4 regions of the Brevibacillus sp. AG162 genome follow, and region 1 is predicted to be linked to each of the others. Evidence: riboswitches for the same ligand, from Rfam matches in the RefSeq annotation. Region 1 holds a riboswitch; each other region holds the start of a gene.
The links. A riboswitch is a leader RNA that binds a small molecule or an ion and turns the genes downstream of it on or off. The one in region 1 is predicted to bind cyclic di-GMP.
Positions count from the first base shown of each region.

Region 2: another riboswitch for cyclic di-GMP. It lies ahead of ggt (gamma-glutamyltransferase); the one in region 1 lies ahead of FB479_RS09625 (GNAT family N-acetyltransferase).
Region 3: another riboswitch for cyclic di-GMP. It lies ahead of FB479_RS14610 (methyl-accepting chemotaxis protein); the one in region 1 lies ahead of FB479_RS09625 (GNAT family N-acetyltransferase).
Region 4: another riboswitch for cyclic di-GMP. It lies ahead of yfmT (benzaldehyde dehydrogenase); the one in region 1 lies ahead of FB479_RS09625 (GNAT family N-acetyltransferase).

Region 1 covers NZ_VFNO01000002.1:994,324-998,997, reverse strand. Annotated here, with positions in the region: gene FB479_RS09635 (alpha/beta hydrolase) at 1-109, opposite strand, end outside; gene FB479_RS09630 (methyl-accepting chemotaxis protein) at 223-1,695, opposite strand; gene FB479_RS09625 (GNAT family N-acetyltransferase) at 1,699-2,253, opposite strand; cyclic di-GMP riboswitch class I at 2,447-2,530, opposite strand; gene FB479_RS09620 (hypothetical protein) at 2,722-2,907, shown strand; gene FB479_RS09615 (DNA alkylation repair protein) at 3,032-3,739, shown strand; gene FB479_RS09610 (amino acid ABC transporter substrate-binding protein) at 3,900-4,674, shown strand, end outside.
Region 2 covers NZ_VFNO01000004.1:249,117-253,790, forward strand. Annotated here, with positions in the region: gene FB479_RS15025 (methyl-accepting chemotaxis protein) at 1-1,408, opposite strand, end outside; gene ggt (gamma-glutamyltransferase) at 1,490-3,208, opposite strand; cyclic di-GMP riboswitch class I at 3,390-3,478, opposite strand; gene FB479_RS15035 (SET domain-containing protein) at 3,727-4,344, shown strand; gene FB479_RS15040 (glutamine--tRNA ligase/YqeY domain fusion protein) at 4,424-4,674, shown strand, end outside.
Region 3 covers NZ_VFNO01000004.1:163,160-167,833, forward strand. Annotated here, with positions in the region: gene FB479_RS14600 (FAD-binding oxidoreductase) at 1-92, shown strand, start outside; gene FB479_RS14605 (formate--tetrahydrofolate ligase) at 240-1,868, shown strand; cyclic di-GMP riboswitch class I at 2,008-2,106, shown strand; gene FB479_RS14610 (methyl-accepting chemotaxis protein) at 2,180-4,153, shown strand; gene FB479_RS14615 (transporter substrate-binding domain-containing protein) at 4,271-4,674, shown strand, end outside.
Region 4 covers NZ_VFNO01000005.1:246,326-250,999, reverse strand. Annotated here, with positions in the region: gene FB479_RS17445 (RsmB/NOP family class I SAM-dependent RNA methyltransferase) at 1-800, opposite strand, end outside; gene FB479_RS17440 (hypothetical protein) at 886-1,641, shown strand; gene FB479_RS17435 (methyl-accepting chemotaxis protein) at 1,666-2,610, shown strand; cyclic di-GMP riboswitch class I at 2,787-2,872, shown strand; gene yfmT (benzaldehyde dehydrogenase) at 2,959-4,416, shown strand; gene FB479_RS17425 (methyl-accepting chemotaxis protein) at 4,447-4,674, shown strand, end outside.

The sequences.
Region 1 (4,674 bases):
CATTGCCGTGAATGAGAAGAAGCGGTTCTCCCTCCGGTACGCCTGCTGTCAGGTAGGAAACGAGCAGGCGATTGGTCTGAATGGTTTTCGTTTCGATACGTCCATCCATCAATGATGTGCCTCCTTTCATGGTAACAAATATCAGAATATTTACATTATATATCTGTTCGGTTACAAAATGAAAAAGAATACAACCGCCCGTGAAAGGCGGTTGCAGGAAGGTTACATATGGAGACCACGCATTTGCTGTTCGATTTTCTCAAAGCCGCCAGAAACCTTAACGACTTCTTCTTTTTGCTCAGAAACGAGAACAAGCACTTCTTCCAGGCTCTCCTTGTTCTTGTCGGTAATATCTGCGTTGACTTCAACTTTTGCGCCGACTTCCTGAATCATGCTGTGAACATGGATGATGAACTCTTGCAGGTTTTTCGTTTTATCTGCGAAGTTTTGCATGTAGTTGTCTACATTGGTAAACATTTCTTGTACTTCGAGAATGCCCTCGCTGTTTTTCTCAAAAGAAGTCTGGGACTCAGAAATCATATCCGATACGAGCTTCATTTTTTCGCGAATGGTCATGAGCAGGCTCGAGATCGACTCGGAGGATAGCTTGGAGGATTCAGCCAGCTTGCGTACTTCATCTGCTACGACAGCAAATCCTCGGCCGTGTTCGCCTGCGCGAGACGCTTCAATCGTGGCATTGAGTGCCAACAGATTGGTTTGTGCAGAAATCTCGGAAATGGTTTGAATAATCTTCCCAATCGATTCGGTTTCTTTATTGAGCTCTTGAATCAGCTGGTTCGTGCCTTGGATGTCCTTGATGAATCGTTCAAAGTCATTGCCGATGTTGCCAATGCGTTTTCCGCTCTCGCTAGTGGCTTCTTTGGTCGATTCTACGTACTCATGCATCTCTGTAACAGAGCGGGTCATATCCTCAACTTGCAGATTCGTCGAGCTCATTTCCCGACGCAGCTCGTCCGTATTGCTGGTCTGGACCGTAAAGGACTCCATAATGTCTTGCAGGGAAGCGACGGTTTCGACAGCGCGAACATTTACACCGTCCGTCACCTTGTTCAAATTCTCTTGATAGTCTTGCATAGAGGTGAGTGATTCATTGATCTGATCCAGAACACGTTGCAACGATTCCTTCGAGGCAATCGCTTCTTGCTTTTGTTGTTCACTTTCCTCTTGCAGCTTGTTATTGAATACAGCATGCATCATGCTCGTGACAGAGACGAAGCAGAAGGTAAGCAGGAAGTACATCAGATCAAGATTGCTTGTCGAATGGAAAATCGTTTCTCTCTGTGTCAGGAAGTAGTAAGAGACAATACCCAATGTCGATACAATCGTTAAAATATTGATGAGTCGGTCTTGATAAATCCCCATGACTGCTACAAAGAACATAATGGTCATGATATTGATCATATGCGGGTCCAGTCCAACTATGATGAACATAAAGATCCCGATTACGGCGAAGTTGAAAAACTTCATAAAGGGCGCTGCTTTTTCACGGAAATTCGGGCGATTGGAGATGTAAGTAAAAGGTGCCAGCACGCCATACAAAATACCTAGCACCGTGAAAACGAATGTGTACGGTACGCCTAGAAAGAGGTTTAAGACTTGAACAACCGTAATAATACTTGCGAATACGATTACGACCCAATTGTTTCTTCTTCTCAATAGATCAATGTTATCCATTTTTTACCCACCTACCTCGACTTTTACTTGGTTGGATGACGACGAATTGTACCAGGAATATTTCGGATCGTGCTTATTGTCATAGACATCTTTTAGATGAAAGAGGGTCGGAATGGCGTCGGCCCCTTTGTAAAAGACGATATCTTTGGTCTGAGTCGCCTTTACTTGATATTTCTTGTTGATGAACTTAAAAAAGGTCGGATCAGCTACCCCGATTGCGTGGGTATAACCATGCTTTTCAGCGTAATCTATCATCAGGCAAATTCCTTTTTGCCCCAGTTGTCCGCGGTATTTCGGCAAAACAGCGAGACTGTCTACCTCCATTACTTTCATATCTTCTGTAACAACATCCTGAAAAAGTGATTTCATATAAGCACTTGATTTGGAAAAGGGCGTCATTTCAAATGTTCCGCCTGCTTCACCATCTTCGGCAATTAAGAGGAACTGAGCGGAGCCTTCTTTCGCGTACTCCATCTCGAAGCCCATGCTGGTCCATACTGTTTCTTTGATTTCATGAAATTTAGCTAACTCTTGTACGGTTTCTACTTGTTTGTACATAACTTCTCCACTCCATCATTTTCTCTGATTGAACTATGTTGTGTATGTTTGTCGTCTCAAAAGTTATGTGTTTCCATCCGTTACGAAAATGAAAATGCTTTCATCCTCCTTTCAAAAAAGTAAACACAAAAAAAGGCCGTTCCATCGAAATGGAACAACCGAAGCTACCAACATCAAAAAATGGTCACAAGATGATGGCAACCCGGCTATCATGGTCAAAGACTGTAGACCCGTGGTTTTGCGTCGCCACCTTTCGATGACTTTGCCTTTTGCATTATTTAGCAAAATTTGTAAAGTTGTGTCGAAATTTGCTAGATATAATCTAGCAAAATATAAGCCAAAAGATGTATCTTTGTCAAGTTTTGGTAGGGAAAAGAAACTAATTGTTCATAAAGTATTTCCCGAAAATCACCCGTAACAAAAATTTTCCAACTATCCGATAACTAGAAGGAATAGGAGGGGATTTTTATGAAGGAAGTAAAAGTGATTCAATTTTACTTTTCCGGAGGCGGTGAAACGATTAGCGTCGAAACGACGGAACCGGAAGAGATCATTCAAATGGTCGCTAATCAAAACGACGGATGGCTTCAGTATGATGATGTTGTCATCAACGTCAGAAATGTTTCGTATATCAAAGTACGCAATAAGGCGTAAGGATAGGAAAAGAGCGTCAAGCTCCAACACGAAAAAGCTCTCCTTTGAATGTGGAGGGCTTTTTCGTGTTGGAGGTAGCGCTGCTGGTTATCCTATTAAATAGAAGAAAAAGGAGGGTGGCAAGATGACGTTGGAAGAAGTCATGCAGAAGCTCGAAGCGATGGGGACAGAACAGACGAAAAAAACGTTATTGCGGCATGGGGCGAAAGAGCCTTTGTTTGGCGTGCGAATCGGTGATATGAAAAAGCTGGTCAAGGAGGTAAAGCGTGATCAGCAGCTCGTTCAGGCGCTATACGATACGGGAAACTACGACGCCATGTACTTGGCCGGATTGACGGTTGACCCGAAGAGCATGACAAAAGAGCGACTGCAGGCTTGGGTCCAGGAAGCGTCTTGGTACGCCCCCGCCGAATATACGGTTGCGAGTGTAGCCGCTGAGAGCCATTTTGCCATGGAGTTGGCACGGGAATGGATCGAGTCAAAGGAAGAGATGGTAGCCACATGTGGGTGGAATACGTATTCGAACTACTTGTCGATTACTCCCGATGAACAGCTAGATAAAGAAGAAATCAAACGGCTCCTCATGAGAGTGAAGGAGACGATTCACCAGGAACAAAATCGCGTTCGGTACACCATGAATCAATTCGTTATTTCAGTAGGCGCGTATGTACCGGAACTTCATCAGGAAGCGTTGGAAGTGGCCGCAGCGATTGGCAAAGTACATGTGGACGTTGGACAGACAGCGTGCAAGGTTCCGTTGGCTACGGAGTATATCAAAAAGATAGAGGAACGAGGGAGTGTCGGAAAAAAGAAAAAGACATGCATCTGCTAGTCGGGCATTTTTCTCGTTCATTTGGCGTATATTTCTAAGGTGCTTTTGTTTACTAAAGTATCGACTATTCTTTGCTAATGTGCTATCATGATACCTTGTTAACGTATTACCACTTTATCAGAGTAAAATATAGAGTAGGGAAACGAGGGGGATCATCACGATGAAGAAAATAGCATGGATGTCATTGTTGTTGAGTGCGATGGTTTCATTGGTAGTGGGCTGTTCCAGCGCAAACACTGGCGCTGACGCGAACAAGCTGATTATCGGAATTGATGATAAGTTCGCACCAATGGGATTTCGGGATGAGAAAAATGAGCTAGTCGGTTTTGATATTGATTATGCGCGTGCGGCCGGCGAAAAAATGGGAAAACAAGTCGAGTTTCAACCAATCGATTGGAGTGCAAAAGAGTCTGAACTAAACAGCGGTCGTATTGACTTGATCTGGAATGGATATACGATTACAGATGAGAGAAAAGAGAAGGTTCTCTTTACCAAGCCTTATCTGAAAAACGCACAAGTAGTTGTCACGATGGCAAACAGCAACTTGACCAAGCTGTCAGACTTGGCCGGTAAAGGAATTGGTTTGCAAAAGCTGTCTTCCGCAGCTGACGCGATTAATGCGAGCGATATCAAAAATCAGGTCAAATCGATTACCGAGTTCCCTGATAACGTATTGGCACTGAGTGATTTGAAGATCGGTCGTGTAGAAGCGGTCGTCATCGACCAGATTGTTGCCGATTACTATATGGCAAAAGAGCCTGGAACTTTTAAGCAATTGGAAGAATCGCTGTCCCCTGAGGAATATGGAATAGGCGTCAAAAAAGGCAACGAGGCATTGTTGAATGAGCTGCAAAAAGCGCTGGATGCAATGAATCAGGATGGTACAGCTGCAAAAATATCGGAAAAATGGTTCGGCGAAAATCGTGTATTGAAAT
Region 2 (4,674 bases), on a different contig from region 1:
GTTTGACGATATCGGCAATGTTGCCGACAGTGTTCTCGATCGACTGCATCTGGCTGATCACGACCTGAAGGGCCTGATTGCCTTCCACTGCAATTTGGGAAGCGCCCAAAGCCGATTCGGCAGCTTGCTGTGCATTCGTGGCAACCTGCTGAGCCCCTGTCGATACGCCTTGAATTGCAGTGACGCTTTCCTCTACACTCTTCACTTGCTTTTCCGCACCGTAAGCTACTTCCTGAATCGTTATGGCGATTTGTTCGGTAGCCTTGCTCGTATGGTCGGCGTTGACCGACAATTCCTCTGCTGAAGAAGCAAGATCTGAAGCTGTATCATTTACTTGTTGAATAATCGTTCGCAGGTTGAGCACCATTGTGTTGACTGATTGAGATAGCTGTCCAACCTCATCCTTGGTTCGAATCTGCAAGGGTTGTACAGTCAGTTCACCCTCGGAAATGCGGTTAGCCACGGAGGCAACTGCCGCAATAGGGCGTGAGATTTGCCGGGAAACAGCGTATGCGATTGCGACCACGACAGCAACAACAACGATGACAATGATCGTAACCATGGTGGTAACGGATGAAACCGCAGACGTTATGGATTCGACGGGGATATGCAGATACAAACCAAAGTTGGTCTTGGGAATGGGGGAATAGGTGACAACGTAGTCCTTGCCATTGTCCGAGTAGCTGTATGAGCCCTTTTCCGTTTTTCCTGATTTAAGGATTTCCATTAATGGTTGCGGCAGAGCGGATTCCTCAAGCGGTTTTCCGATCAGATCCTGGGTGGGATGGTACTGAATGTGGTCCTTGTTATCAACGAGAATCGGATAACCATCGTTGCCTACTTTCAAATCTTTGAGAAATGTAGCTGTGAAGTCATCTACATTGACGAGCCCTGTCAAGACACCAAGCTTCTCATTGTTTTTCGCTTTTACAGGGGAAGCGACGATGATAGAGCGATTGCCGGTTGTCTTCGCAACAAGAACATCGGAGAAGCTGGGCTTGTCCTGCATACCGTCTTTGAAGAATTGGCGCTCGCCAAGATTGATTCCAACGCTTTTGGGGAACGTATCAGCCGTTACTTTTCCATCGCTTGCGATAAACGTATTTCCGTCATACAGTTTCATTTCCTCGGTAAACTTGCGGATGAATTCATTTTTTGCCGCTGCATCATCGGATTGAATATCCGAGGTACGGGCTAAAACTTGAATTTCTGTCATACGCCGGTCCAGATATTGATCCATAGCTATGGCTGTACTGGAAGTAAGGTCAACATAGGATGATTTTTGTTTATCAATCAGAATGGATGAAAAGCTGCTCGTGATAAAAGACGAAACGGCAGCAAGTGGAATGACGGCCACGACGAGAAACCAAAGGATCATTTTGTTCCTGAGTTTGTTGAACAAAAACATAGGGTTTTTCCACTCCTAATCCGTGTTTGCGAAATAGAAACAGGTAGACTGCTGAGATTTACTCAGCAGCCTGACAAAATATCAATATCCCATTGCTGCGCCTTCACCGCGAGGGTCAGCACCGCCAAATTTTACATTGGTTTGCGGGTCAATCAGGATTGCGCCGGACTGTCCCATCGTATCGGTATAGGCTGCTTCCAGCTTTTCGACTGGATGCCCCCGTTTTATTAACTCGTCCAGGACTTCTTGAGGGATGCGGCTTTCCACCTTGAGATTGTTGGAAGCAGATCCCCAGTTGCGTCCATGCAACCATCTTGGCGCTTCGATTGCGTCTTGCACGCTGAAACCAAAGTCGACGATACGCGTGACGAGAGCGGCTTGCGTTTGCGGCTGTCCTTCTCCCCCTTGTGTTCCGTAGAGGAGATAAGGCTTGTCCCCTTTAAAGAGCATCGCTGGGTTAATTGTGTGGAAAGTGCGTTTTCCTGGTTCCAAGTGATTGATGTGTTTGGGATCCAAAGAGAAATAGCTTCCGCGGTTTTGCAAAAGGATGCCCGTATCTTTCGCTACGATGCCGGAACCCCAGTCAAAGTAGTGACTCTGAATGATAGACACTGCATTGCCATCTTTGTCGACGATCCCGAACCAGGTTGTATCGCCTTTTGGATCAAGCGGTTCTACGGATTTGGCGGCTTGCTTCATATCAATGCGCGCAGCTAAATCTTTCCCGTGCTCCTTGGACAACAGCTCATCCACAGGGATATCCACAAAGGCAGGGTCAGTCAGCCATTTGTCGCGGTCAGCAAAAGACTGTTTGGTAGCTTCGACAATCGTGTGATAGTAATCGGGTGTTCCTTCACCCATGCTCTTGAGGTCAAAATTATTCAGAACATTAAGAATGGAGAGCGATGCCATGCCTTGGGAGTTAGGCGGAACGTTGTACGCTTTATAACCGCGGTAGTCTACCGAAATTGGATCTGCCCAAGTGGAGGTGTGCTTCTCAAAATCTTTCAACGTGAGCAATCCACCGTTGGCTTGCATGTCTGCTACGATTTTTTTAGCAACTTCTCCTTTATAAAAACCGTCAGCGCCTTTTTTTGCAATGATTCGCAAAGTATTGGCAAGATCCTTTTGTTTAAGAATTTCGCCTGCGGCATAGGAATCGCCGTTGGGCTTCAGGAATGTTTTGCGGAATCCATCAAAACGTTGAAGATTTTTCAAGTCATTGTCAGTTGGATCTGTCGCGTATTTCGTCCAATATACTTGGTTGGGGGAGACTGGATATCCGTTCTCGGCGTATCCAATGGCCGGCTCCAGCAGTTTGTGCCATTGAAGCTTACTGTTGCCCATGCTTTTATGGGCGTAGTTGTACGCCTCCCACCAGCCGGAGACGACACCAGGGACAGTGTTTGCCGATTCATAACCGCGGGACGGGATTTTTTCGTAGCCTTTGCCTTTGTAATAGTCGATGGTTGCCTTTTCGCCTGCGCGACCACTGCCGTTCAGCGCCTTCAGTTCTTTTGTTTTGGCATTGTAGATGAGCCAGAAGTTATCTCCGCCAATGGTTGTGTAATGAGGATAGACGACAGCTAATGTGGAAGCGGCTGTAATAGCAGCATCTACTGCATTACCACCGTTTTCCAATGTCTTCAGGGCCGCAGCCGTAGCCAGATAGTGAGGAGTCGTCACCATTGCGTTCGGTGACATCGATGTTGGACGATTAGCAGCTTGTGCCCCAGAGAATGTTGATACCCCGATGACAGCAGTCAGCGCGACGGTCGAGAGTTTCTTCCAGAATGACATTCCTATGAAACCTCCTTCATGATGAATAGAATAATGATTCATTAAACCGGCTATCCGCTGTTGCCTCACCTCCTTTAAAAGTTAAAAATACACAAACATACAAAAATAGACAAAAATAGACATTGCGAGCGCAAAAAAAGACCAATGATATAGGATCATTGGTCTCGTCCTACATCAATACTTCGGTAGCTGGCAAGCGTGTCCGCTGTTGCGGAGGTAGCCCCTGTAGCTTTGCGTCGCCGGATTTCCCCGGGTATGCCGTTTCGATATCAATGGATGAAGTAGAAAATTGACACATAGACTGATTCGATCGTTGTGGGAAAATGTTCCTAAAACTCCGTTTGCCAATAATATAGACTATTTACCATTTGTGGTAAATAAGAAAAATATTTTAATCCAGAAAAATAGTCAGGAATGCTATGGGGAAGGTTGTTTTTCGCAGACATTCACACACCTCCTGGGGCTGAACTGCTTATGATGATAAAAAGGCACATTCGCCAAGGAGTGAAACAAAGACCATGATGCATCCCGATACAGAATTGCGCTATATCAACGATGAGATCGGGTACGGTGTGTTTGCGACAAGGTTTATCCCAAAAGGAACGATTGTATGGGCACAGGATGATTTGGACCAGGTATTGGACCCTGCATTTGTGGAAAGACTTGACTCATTACGAAAACAGGACGTGCAAAAATATTCATTCAAGAACCAGTTCGGAAAGTACATTCTTTGTTGGGATAAGGCAAGGTACGTGAACCACAGCTTTCATGCGAATTGTGTGCCGACCATGTATGATCTGGAATTGGCTGCACGGGATATTTTTCCGGGCGAAGAGCTGACCGATGATTATGGCACGTTAAATCTGGATGAACCTTTTGATTGTTTGCCCGAGTCCGACACGGACCGCGCCCGCGTAATGCCCGATGACTTGCTTCGGTATTACCCGCAGTGGGATCGGATTGCAGCGGAAGCATTCCAACGTTTCAATCATGTTGAACAGCCTTTGCTGCATTTGATTTCCCCGAAGCATCTCGAAACGATTCGAGGGATCACGGAGCAGCGCTTAGCCATTGATTCTGTCATTCATCTGTATTGCAGGTCACAATGGCAAACGAGGCAGCAACAGAAGACGTAAGCGGGTCGGTCAACGACCCGATTTTGTTGAACTCTGGGTAGAGAATCAGTATTATGGAATGTAAAGGTGAAGTGAAAGGTTGATTTCATTGGAAAACAAGGTAGCGGCATCCAATTTTATCCGCAATATCATGATTGATGACTTGCAAGAGGGCAAAGTAAAGGAAATCATTACCCGCTTTCCCCCAGAACCGAACGGGTATCTTCATATTGGACATGCAAAAGCAATCTGCCTCAACTTTGAGTTGGCACGAGAATTTTCCGGCAAGGCCAACCTTCGTTTTGACGATACCAACCCGGTAAAGGAAGACATCGAATACGTAGAGGCCAT
Region 3 (4,674 bases), on a different contig from region 1:
AACACGGAGAAGCACTGGACATCATGCAAGCGATGAAGCAAGTGATGGACCCGAACGGCATTTTGAATCCGGGAAAAATTTTCGGGAAATAAATGAGAGCCTGCATTCTGAACGTTTGTCGGAATGTGGGCTTTTTCTTTTGCGTAATGTGTCGAAGAGGAAAGGAGAAAGGATGATTATGCAGAATGTAGAAGATTGGTAACTGGTGCATTACATTCTGGTGTGGCAGGGAGGCAAGTATGAAGTCTATTGTTGAAATTGCCAAGATTGCAGGTATCGAAGAACAGCATTTGGAGCTATACGGAAAGTATAAAGCCAAACTATCAGATGAGCTATGGGAGCAAGTGAAGGATCGCCCTGATGGCAAACTGATTCTTGTTACAGCGATGAACCCTAACCCGGCGGGAGCAGGCAAGACGCTCACGACGATTGGTCTGTCACAAGCATTAAATTATCTCGGGAAGAAAACAATGGCAGCGCTTCGCGAGCCGTCCTTGGGTCCTTGCATGGGGATCAAAGGAGGCGCAACCGGAAGCGGTCAGGCACAAATTCTCCCGGCTGATGAAATTAACCTGCATTTTACAGGGGACATTCATGCGATTACAGCTGCCCATAACTTGTTGGCAGCGATGATCGACAATCATATTTTCCATGGCAATCCGCGCGGGCTCAATCCGAAGAAAATCGTCTGGAAACGGGCAATGGACATGAACGACCGCGCACTGCGTAACATCGTTGTTGGTCTGGGTGACGGCAATGGGATGACGCGTGAGGACGGCTTCATGATTACGACTGCGTCGGAAATCATGGCGATTCTATGCTTAAGTGAGAATCTGGCAGACTTGCGCGAGCGGTTGAACCATATCATTATTGGCTACGATTTCGATGATCAGCCTGTACGGGCAGAAGAAATCAATGCGGTTGATGCGATGTGCGTTCTCTTGAAGGAAGCGATCAAGCCCAATCTCGTACAGACAATCGAAGGAACTCCGGTCATTATTCACGGCGGACCTTTTGCCAATATCGCGCATGGGTGCAGCAGCGTGATCGGAACCAAGATGGCCTTGAAGCTGGCGGATTACGTCGTAACAGAGGCGGGCTTCGGTGCGGATTTAGGAGCGGAGAAGTTTTTTGACATCAAGTGCAGAAAAGCAGGCCTCACACCATCGGCTGCTGTCGTGGTCATTACGGTTCGCTCCTTGAAATTCAACGGCGGGGTAAAAGTACCTGACCTGGCAGCGGAGAACTTGTCTGCTCTGGAAAAAGGCTTCGAAAACGTCAAGCGCCATCTGGAAAATCTGCAGAAGTTCGGTGTGCCAGCAGTGGTGGCCATCAATCATTTTGCGACGGATACGCAGGCAGAGATCGATGCCGTTATTGCGCTGTGCCAAGCGGCCGGAGCCGAAGCGGCGCTCTCTAAAGTGTGGGCAGAAGGAGGAGCTGGCGGTGTCGAGCTGGCTGAAAAAGTGACGCGTGCAGCAGAGCGGCCTTCCTCCTTCCGATTCTTGTATGAGGAGAACCTCAGCATTAGAGACAAGATTGAGACAGTAGTAAAAGAAGTGTACCGTGGATCAGGAGTTGTCTTTTCGCCGCTTGCATTGAAAACGATGCAAAAGGTAGAAGAAATGGGCATGTCCCATCTGCCTGTATGCATGGCGAAAACACCATACTCCTTTACGGACCGCGCTGATCTGTTGGGAGCACCTGTTGACTTCACGATTCAAGTGAGTGAAGTGCGCATATCGGCAGGAGCTGGTTTTATCGTCGCACTGACCGGAAGCTTGGTTACAATGCCAGGCCTCCCGAAAAAGCCGGCTGCTGAATCGCTGTATGTAGATGAGAATGGACACGTGATCGGATTGAGCTGATCAAGAGAATATACAAGAGAGCTGACACCTGTTTCCGGGTCGTCAGCTTTTTTTAAAAAATTTGTGGTTTATAACAGAGAAAATATGGGAAAAGAACGATGAGATTGAAAAAGTGTGGACTAAAACTAAAAACAACAAGGAATGACAAAGGCAAACCTGTTGAAAGGCAGGGACGCAAAGCCACGGGTCTAAAGTCGAGGATCTATGATTTTCGCACTAGGACAGCCGGGTTGCCGTACCGTAGTCATGATCGGCTGTCGGTAGGCAGTCTTTTTTTTGTTGAAAGGAAGAGAAGGGAGAAGTGGTAGTGTATGAAAAATAGTTTGAAGAATAAGCTAATTATCATTTTGTGCCTGCTTTTGCTTGTTAGTTTGGGCATGGTATGCGGTGCAAGCTATTGGAGTGCTTCGAAGCTGTTGGCAGACAGTCTTGACAAAGAAGCTGAGCTGGCCGCAAGTAATCTCTCCATTCGTATCGACAGTTTCTTTCAAGAAAAAATCGGAGTTGTAAAAACGATAGGAGGATTGATCTCCGCGGATAACAATTTCGATCATGACCTGAAGTTGATTCAAGAAGCGCAAAAGGAAAATCCTGAGTTTGAGACCTTCTTCTTTTCGTATGATTTAAGCGGAACGAAAGTGATCAATTTCAAAGGAGAAGTGACCAATCCATCGGACCGACCACACTTTCAGGAAGCTGGCAAAGGGGAAGGAAAGGTAATCGTTTCCGAGCCAGTGGTTTCGAAACGGACGGGGAATAACATTGTGACGATTATCGTTCCCCTGATGAAGGACAATCGTCAATACGGTTATGTCGGATCAACCATTCCGATCAATGAAATTCAACAAAAGGTGTCTCAAGAGAAGTTCGGGCAAAGCGGTTACGCCTTTTTAGTTAGTAAAACAGGGACTTTTATCTATCACCCGACGAGTGAGTACATTCTGAAGGAATCGATTCTCAACCTGGGTTTTCTTGAGCTTCAAACAGCATTTGAAGACATCAAGAACGGAACTCATGGAGTCACTCAATACCAATACGAGCAAATACCTCAATTTGTTTCCTATGCACCTACCAGTCTGAATTGGGGCGTATACATCACGGCACCGATAGCAGAGCTGCATGCTCCCGTAGATGCGCTGTCGCTTCAATTGATGATCATTTCCCTCATCGTGTTGGCTGTTGGGGTAGTCCTGGTTTATTTCTTGGCTGTACGCATGGTGAAACCAATTGAGCGTCTGAATCAAGCGGTAAACATAGTGGCTCAGGGGAATTTGGCTGAGACAGTTACGGTGGAAGGGAAAGACGAGATTGCCGTTCTGTCCCGTGACTTTAACCAAACCGTATCGCACTTGAAAAATTTGATCGAAGACGTATCTCTGTCGTCTGATCAAGTACAGCGTTTTAGTCAGGAAGTATCCGAAGGTATTAAACAAGCGACGGAAAACATCAACCAAATCGGCTTGTCTATTGGACAGATTTCTGAGGGAGTAGAGGCACAGGCAGCCAGCTCGCAGGAAGTCGCATTGTCGATGACTGACATGGCAGCAGGCATCGTGAAAATCGCGGAGACGTCTGCACATGTTTCAGAGGCTGCCCAGATAGCAACAGAGCAGGCAGAACAAGGAACTGCTGTGGTAGAGCAGGCAGTTCGCCAGATGGGAAGCATTGGCGAGGGAACATCGAAGGCGACAGTAGCAATCGAGCAGCTCAACAATCGCTCCAAAGAAATCGAAGGCATTCTCGATACCATCAGTCAGTTGACCTCGCAAATCAACCTGCTAGCCTTAAACGCTTCGATTGAGGCAGCACGTGCTGGCGAGCATGGACGTGGGTTTGCTGTAGTTGCCGGAGAGGTGAAAAAGCTGGCGAACCAATCCGAGGAGTCCGCATCCAAAATCGCGATGCTGATCGGGGAAATCCAGCAAGATACCCGTCACGCGGTAGAGGTCATGACCGAGGGCAACGAAAACGCACAGCAAGGTATTCAACTGGTCGAAGAGGTTCGCGAAATCTTCGGGTACATTTTAGAATCTTCCCGTAACGTTGCTGCGCACATTTTGGAAGTATCTGCAGCATCTGAACAAATGTCAGCAGGCTCTGAGCAGGTAAGTGCTTCTGTGGATGAAATGCATAACATTGCCAAACATGCTTCACTCGACGCACAAACAGTGGCAAGGGCAACCGAAGAGCAGCTTCAAGCCATCCAGGAAATTGGTCAGTCTGTCGAGCGTTTGAACGCAGTGGCAGAAGAACTACAGCAAGGTATCGGCAGGTTCACTGTGTAAGAGGCAGCTCAACAGGTTGTAAGTCCTCTTCTTTGAAAGGGGGGATGCCATTAGGGGATGATGGAGTTTGTTTCTGATAACTAAATTCATTACCGAACAACAGGAGGAGAAACCCAGATGAAAAAATTTACAAAGACAATCTTGGCGAGCACACTCGCTGCAACTATGCTCATGACTGGAGGAACAGGTGCATTTGCCGCAACGGCGGTTAAGCCTGTCCCAACCGTAGCTGCTGAAGCTGCTAAAAAACCGCAAGCGAAAAAGTTTGAATCCCGTTTGGATGAAATCATTGCGAGAGGCTACATCCTCGTTGGTACGCCAGGTGACTACAAACCGTTTACATATTTGAATCCAAAAACGAATGAATTCGAAGGCTACGATATCGACGCGATGAAAGAATTCGCAAAAAGCTTGGGAGTTGAGGCGCGTTTTGTCCAAACCTCTTGGCCAACACTGATGGACGACCTCTTGGCAAATAAATTCGATATTGCTGTTGGAGGCGTTACGCGCAACACAGACCG
Region 4 (4,674 bases), on a different contig from region 1:
GCAGAAAAGCAATCTGCATGTGGCAGCGAGACGATCTCAAATTCCGGGTGACTATCCAGAAAGTTAACCAGTGATTGCTCATTTTCCAACGGAGCAAATGTGCAGGTGGAGTAGACCAGCGTCCCGCCTGGCTTCAGCATAGCAGCTGCCGCTTCGAGAATATCGCCTTGCATGACATGGCACTCGGTTACTTTTGCAGGGCTCCAGTCTTCGATTGCTTCGGGTAGCTTGCGGAACATCCCTTCGCCAGAGCATGGAGCGTCTACTAAAATTCGGTCAAAAAACTGGGGGAATCGCTCCTGTAGGCGTTCAGGCGTTTCGTTGGTCACGACGGCATTGGTCACGCCGCAGCGCTCCAGATTTTCTGACAAGGCTTTTGCCCGAACAGGATGGATTTCGTTTGCCACAAGCATTCCTTGTCCACGCAAAAACGCTGCAAGCTGCGTCGATTTCCCCCCTGGCGCTGCACACAGGTCGAGGATGCGCTCACCAGGTTGTGCGCCGAGTGCTTCGGCAGCGGACATCGCGCTTGGCTCCTGCAAGTAGTACATGCCAGCGGAGTGAAAAGGATGCTTGCCGGGACGATCCGGCTCTTTGTAGCGAAAACCATTTTCACACCAAGGGACTGCTTCCAGAGCAAACGGCGAGATTTTCAAAAAATCGTCACGACCCACCTTCAACGGATTGACCCGCAAGCCGTGTGTCACAGGCTGATCATACGAGGAAACGAATGCCTCATAATCGTGTCCGAGCAAGGTTTTCATGCGCTCGGTAAATGGTGTTGGTAAATTTTTTGTCATAACAGCCTCCGATGTCAGATTTTGGCCCCATGTGAAAGGAAAAGATAGAATCATGGCGAATCATAGAGAATGAGGTGAGAGCATTATGGAAGGATCCCGTGCAAAACGCTACCGCTCCCGGCGGAGGAATGACTCGGAAGTAAGCCGGTTTTGGATCATGGGGTTGCTGTTCTCACTGCTGGTGCTCGCTTTTGAATTCTTTATCGAAATACCCGCCGATGCAGATTGGCTGATCGATATGGAGATGGCTTTGTTTTCTGCCAGCTTTACGTTGCTTGCCTTTTATCTGCTCGGACTTACCTTTGCCTTTTCACGCCACCAAAAGGCAGGGAAGATCAATCACCAAATCATCATCTATGTATGGTTGGGTGCGATCTTGTTTCACTTGTTCCTGCTCATCAGCAATTTGTCCAATCAGCATGTGTACAAAGCAGGGATCATTCTATTTTTAGGACCATTGTTTTTAACTGTCTACCATTTTATCACGTACTTGGCAGCTTTGCGCGAGGAGCGTGAGGAGCAGGAGGCAGCTACGACAGCTACGCTCGAGCGTACGGCCTACCAGATGATTCTGGAGGGCGGACGTGTATACAGCGAGTTAAGTCGCCTGAAAACAGAATATCCAGAAGTGGAGCAAATGCTTCGTGCCAACGATTTTCACGATAAACTGGAGCGCTATGCTTTGGAAATGCAGCAGTATTTGCAGGCGAAGCATTTTGAGCGTAAAGACGTGGAGCTCTTGGAGGGTCACTATTATTTCTTGGAAAACTTGCTGAGCTTGGCGAAACAACATCCGGGAATAATCGAGTCCCGCGTATATAGCCGCCGAAGTGACAATTGATGGGTACAAAGGAGAGGGAAGCGGATGTTTTGGAAAAAAGACAAAGGCCTGGCAGAAAAAGAGACAGCAGCGACGACAGTGGCAACTCCCGCAACCACAATGGCAGGACAGCAAGACGCTTGGAAACATGAGCTTCGCGGTGTTTACGAACAGATGGGTGCGATCCTCACTTCGAACCAAGCGGTGAATGCCGAATCCGATCAAATGGTGAGATTAGTGGCGAGGATGAAGCGTGTCGTAGATAATATCCAGGCCATTAACGAGCGGGATGATGAATCTGCGAGCCAGTTGTCCGTTCGAGGAGAGCGCCTGACAAACATCTGTAAACAATCGGTAGCGCGTGCAGATGAAGGCAAGAAGGCGATGACGGACGTTGTGGAAGTCATGAGCCTGCTCGACAAAGAATCGGTCCATACGTCCAAGTCCATGAGCCGCTTGGAAGAGCGCTCTTCGGAAATTACGAGTATCGTCAAGGTAATCAGCGACATTGCCAATCAAACCAACCTTCTCGCTTTGAATGCAGCGATAGAAGCTGCCCGTGCGGGTGAACAAGGCCGAGGCTTTGCTGTCGTAGCAGATGAAGTACGGAAGCTGGCCGAGATGACAGCGAACTCGACCAAGACGATTGCAGAATTGATCGGCAAGATTCAGGAAGAAACAAAAGAAGCGTTGTCCAACAGTGAAAAAAGCAGCAGTGCAATCAAAAATGGACTTTCTATCAGCAAGGATGCTGCAGAGAAGACGGATCAGATCGTGAACGCTTTCCAGGCGCTGAACGTCGAAGTGTCAGGTGTGATGGAAATCATCGCGCAGCAAAAGCGATTTGCTGACGATGTGTCCCAGCAGGTAAATGATGCAAAAGGCTTGCTGGACGAGCTGAATGAAGGCTTGACCAAGCACGTGAGGGACGCCAACGCGGTAGAGCAAATGCTCGCGACGGGCGTAAAGGATGTCAAAAAGTTATTGTGATCATAAAGAAAAAGAATCAGGAGTCCGTATCCAAGCGATGCGGACTTTTTGGTATTTGCTCACGTTGTTTCATTGAAATTTTACATATTCCCGTTTGACTATTAGGAATAGAGTACTATAATCAAAGTAGTATTCTCCATATCTTTCCTTTTTTCGACAAAATCATATCGGCATTCGCTATGAATGGGCAAACCCATTGAAAAGTGGGGACGCAAAGCCACGGGCCTAATGTACACGTTACGATGGCAGCCGGGTTGCCGACTAGCAGTGTATTTTGCTGTTTTAGTTTTACGGCTCCTTTCATGCGAATGGAGCCTATTTAACTTTACAAAAGGGAGAGGTTAAAGCATGTCAATCCTTCAAACACTGGACAAGCAGTACATCAATGGGGAGTGGCGCGACGGACTTGGCGCGAAGACATTGCAAGATATCAACCCTTACAACGGGGAAGTCATCGCAGAATTCAAAATGGCAAATCTGGAGGATATCGACGCGGCTTACAAGGCGGCAGCCAACGCGAAAAAAGAGTGGGATGAAGTGAATGCCTATACCAAATCCCGAATGTTGGAGCGTGCTGTTCACTATATCGAAGAGCATGAAGAGGAAATCATTCAGATCATCATTCGTGAATTGGGTGGAACCCGTCTGAAGGCGTTTTTTGAGATCGGGCTTGTGAAGGATATTATTCGCGAGGCGGCTACGTTCCCGGTACGCATGGAAGGAAAAATTCTTCCTTCTCCCGTAGACGGAAAAGAAAATCGTTTGTATCGGATTCCCGCAGGAGTTGTCGGCGTCATCAGTCCGTTTAACTTTCCGTTCTATTTGTCGATGAAGTCCGTAGCTCCAGCTCTTGGCGCGGGCAACGGTGTCGTCCTCAAACCACATGAGCACACGCCAATCACGGGTGGGACTCTCATCGCGAAAATTTTTGAAGAAGTAGGTCTGCCCAAAGGCTTGATCAACGTCGTGGTGACGGATATTGCAGAAATTGGCGATGGTTTTGTCTCCCACCCGATTCCGCGGATCCTTTCGTTTACAGGCTCTAGCCAAGTAGGTAGCCATATCGCGCAAGTGGCAGCGAAGCATTTCAAAAAGGCGATTTTGGAGCTGGGCGGCAATAGTGCACTGATCGTTTTGGAGGATGCGGATCTCCAGTATGCCGTCAATGCAGCGGTATTCAGCCGCTTTACTCACCAAGGTCAGATTTGCATGTCGGCTAACCGAGTACTGGTTCACCAAGATGTATACGATAAATTCCTCGATCTGTATGTGGAAAAAGTATCTGGACTCAAGGTAGGCGACCCAAATGATCCAGACACAGTAATCGGTCCGTTGATCAATCAACGGCAAGTCACTAACCTGATGGCTACGATCGATGAGGCGATACGCGAAGGAGCCGTTCCTGCACTGAAAGGGGAAGTAAAAGGCAACGTGGTCGAGCCTATCGTTTTGACAGGCGTGACCACAGACATGTCGATTGCCGGAAAAGAGCTGTTTGGTCCTGCTGTTTGCATCATGTCGTTTGCTTCCGAGGAAGAAGCGATTCGCATGGCGAACGAGACCCCATTTGGATTGTCCGGGGCGATTCATACGCGCGATCTGGAGAGAGGTGCCCAGATGGCCAAACGAATTGAGACCGGCATGATTCACATCAATGATGGGACGATCAATGACGAGCCAATTGTGGCGTTCGGCGGTGAAAAGCATTCCGGGTTGGGACGTTTGAATGGTCAATGGAGCTTAGAAGAGTTTACTACGCTGAAATGGATTTCGGTTCAACATAAAAAGCGCCAATTTCCATACTAATGCCAGCAAAATATAGAGGTGAAGAGGGTCATGAACGGATACGAAGAATGGAACGAAACAGAAGCTTCCGAAAAGGGGAAAAACGCAGAACTGCTCGAGGCTTTCATCAAGGTTGCCCCTTATTTAAATGATTTGCTCACCGATGACATTACCATTGGGGTCTACGACACGGAAAAGCTATTGCGCAATGTGCCTGCCGAAACATTTGCGCTACAAGTAAAGCCTGGTGATCCACTTCAGGAAGGAGATGTGATCACC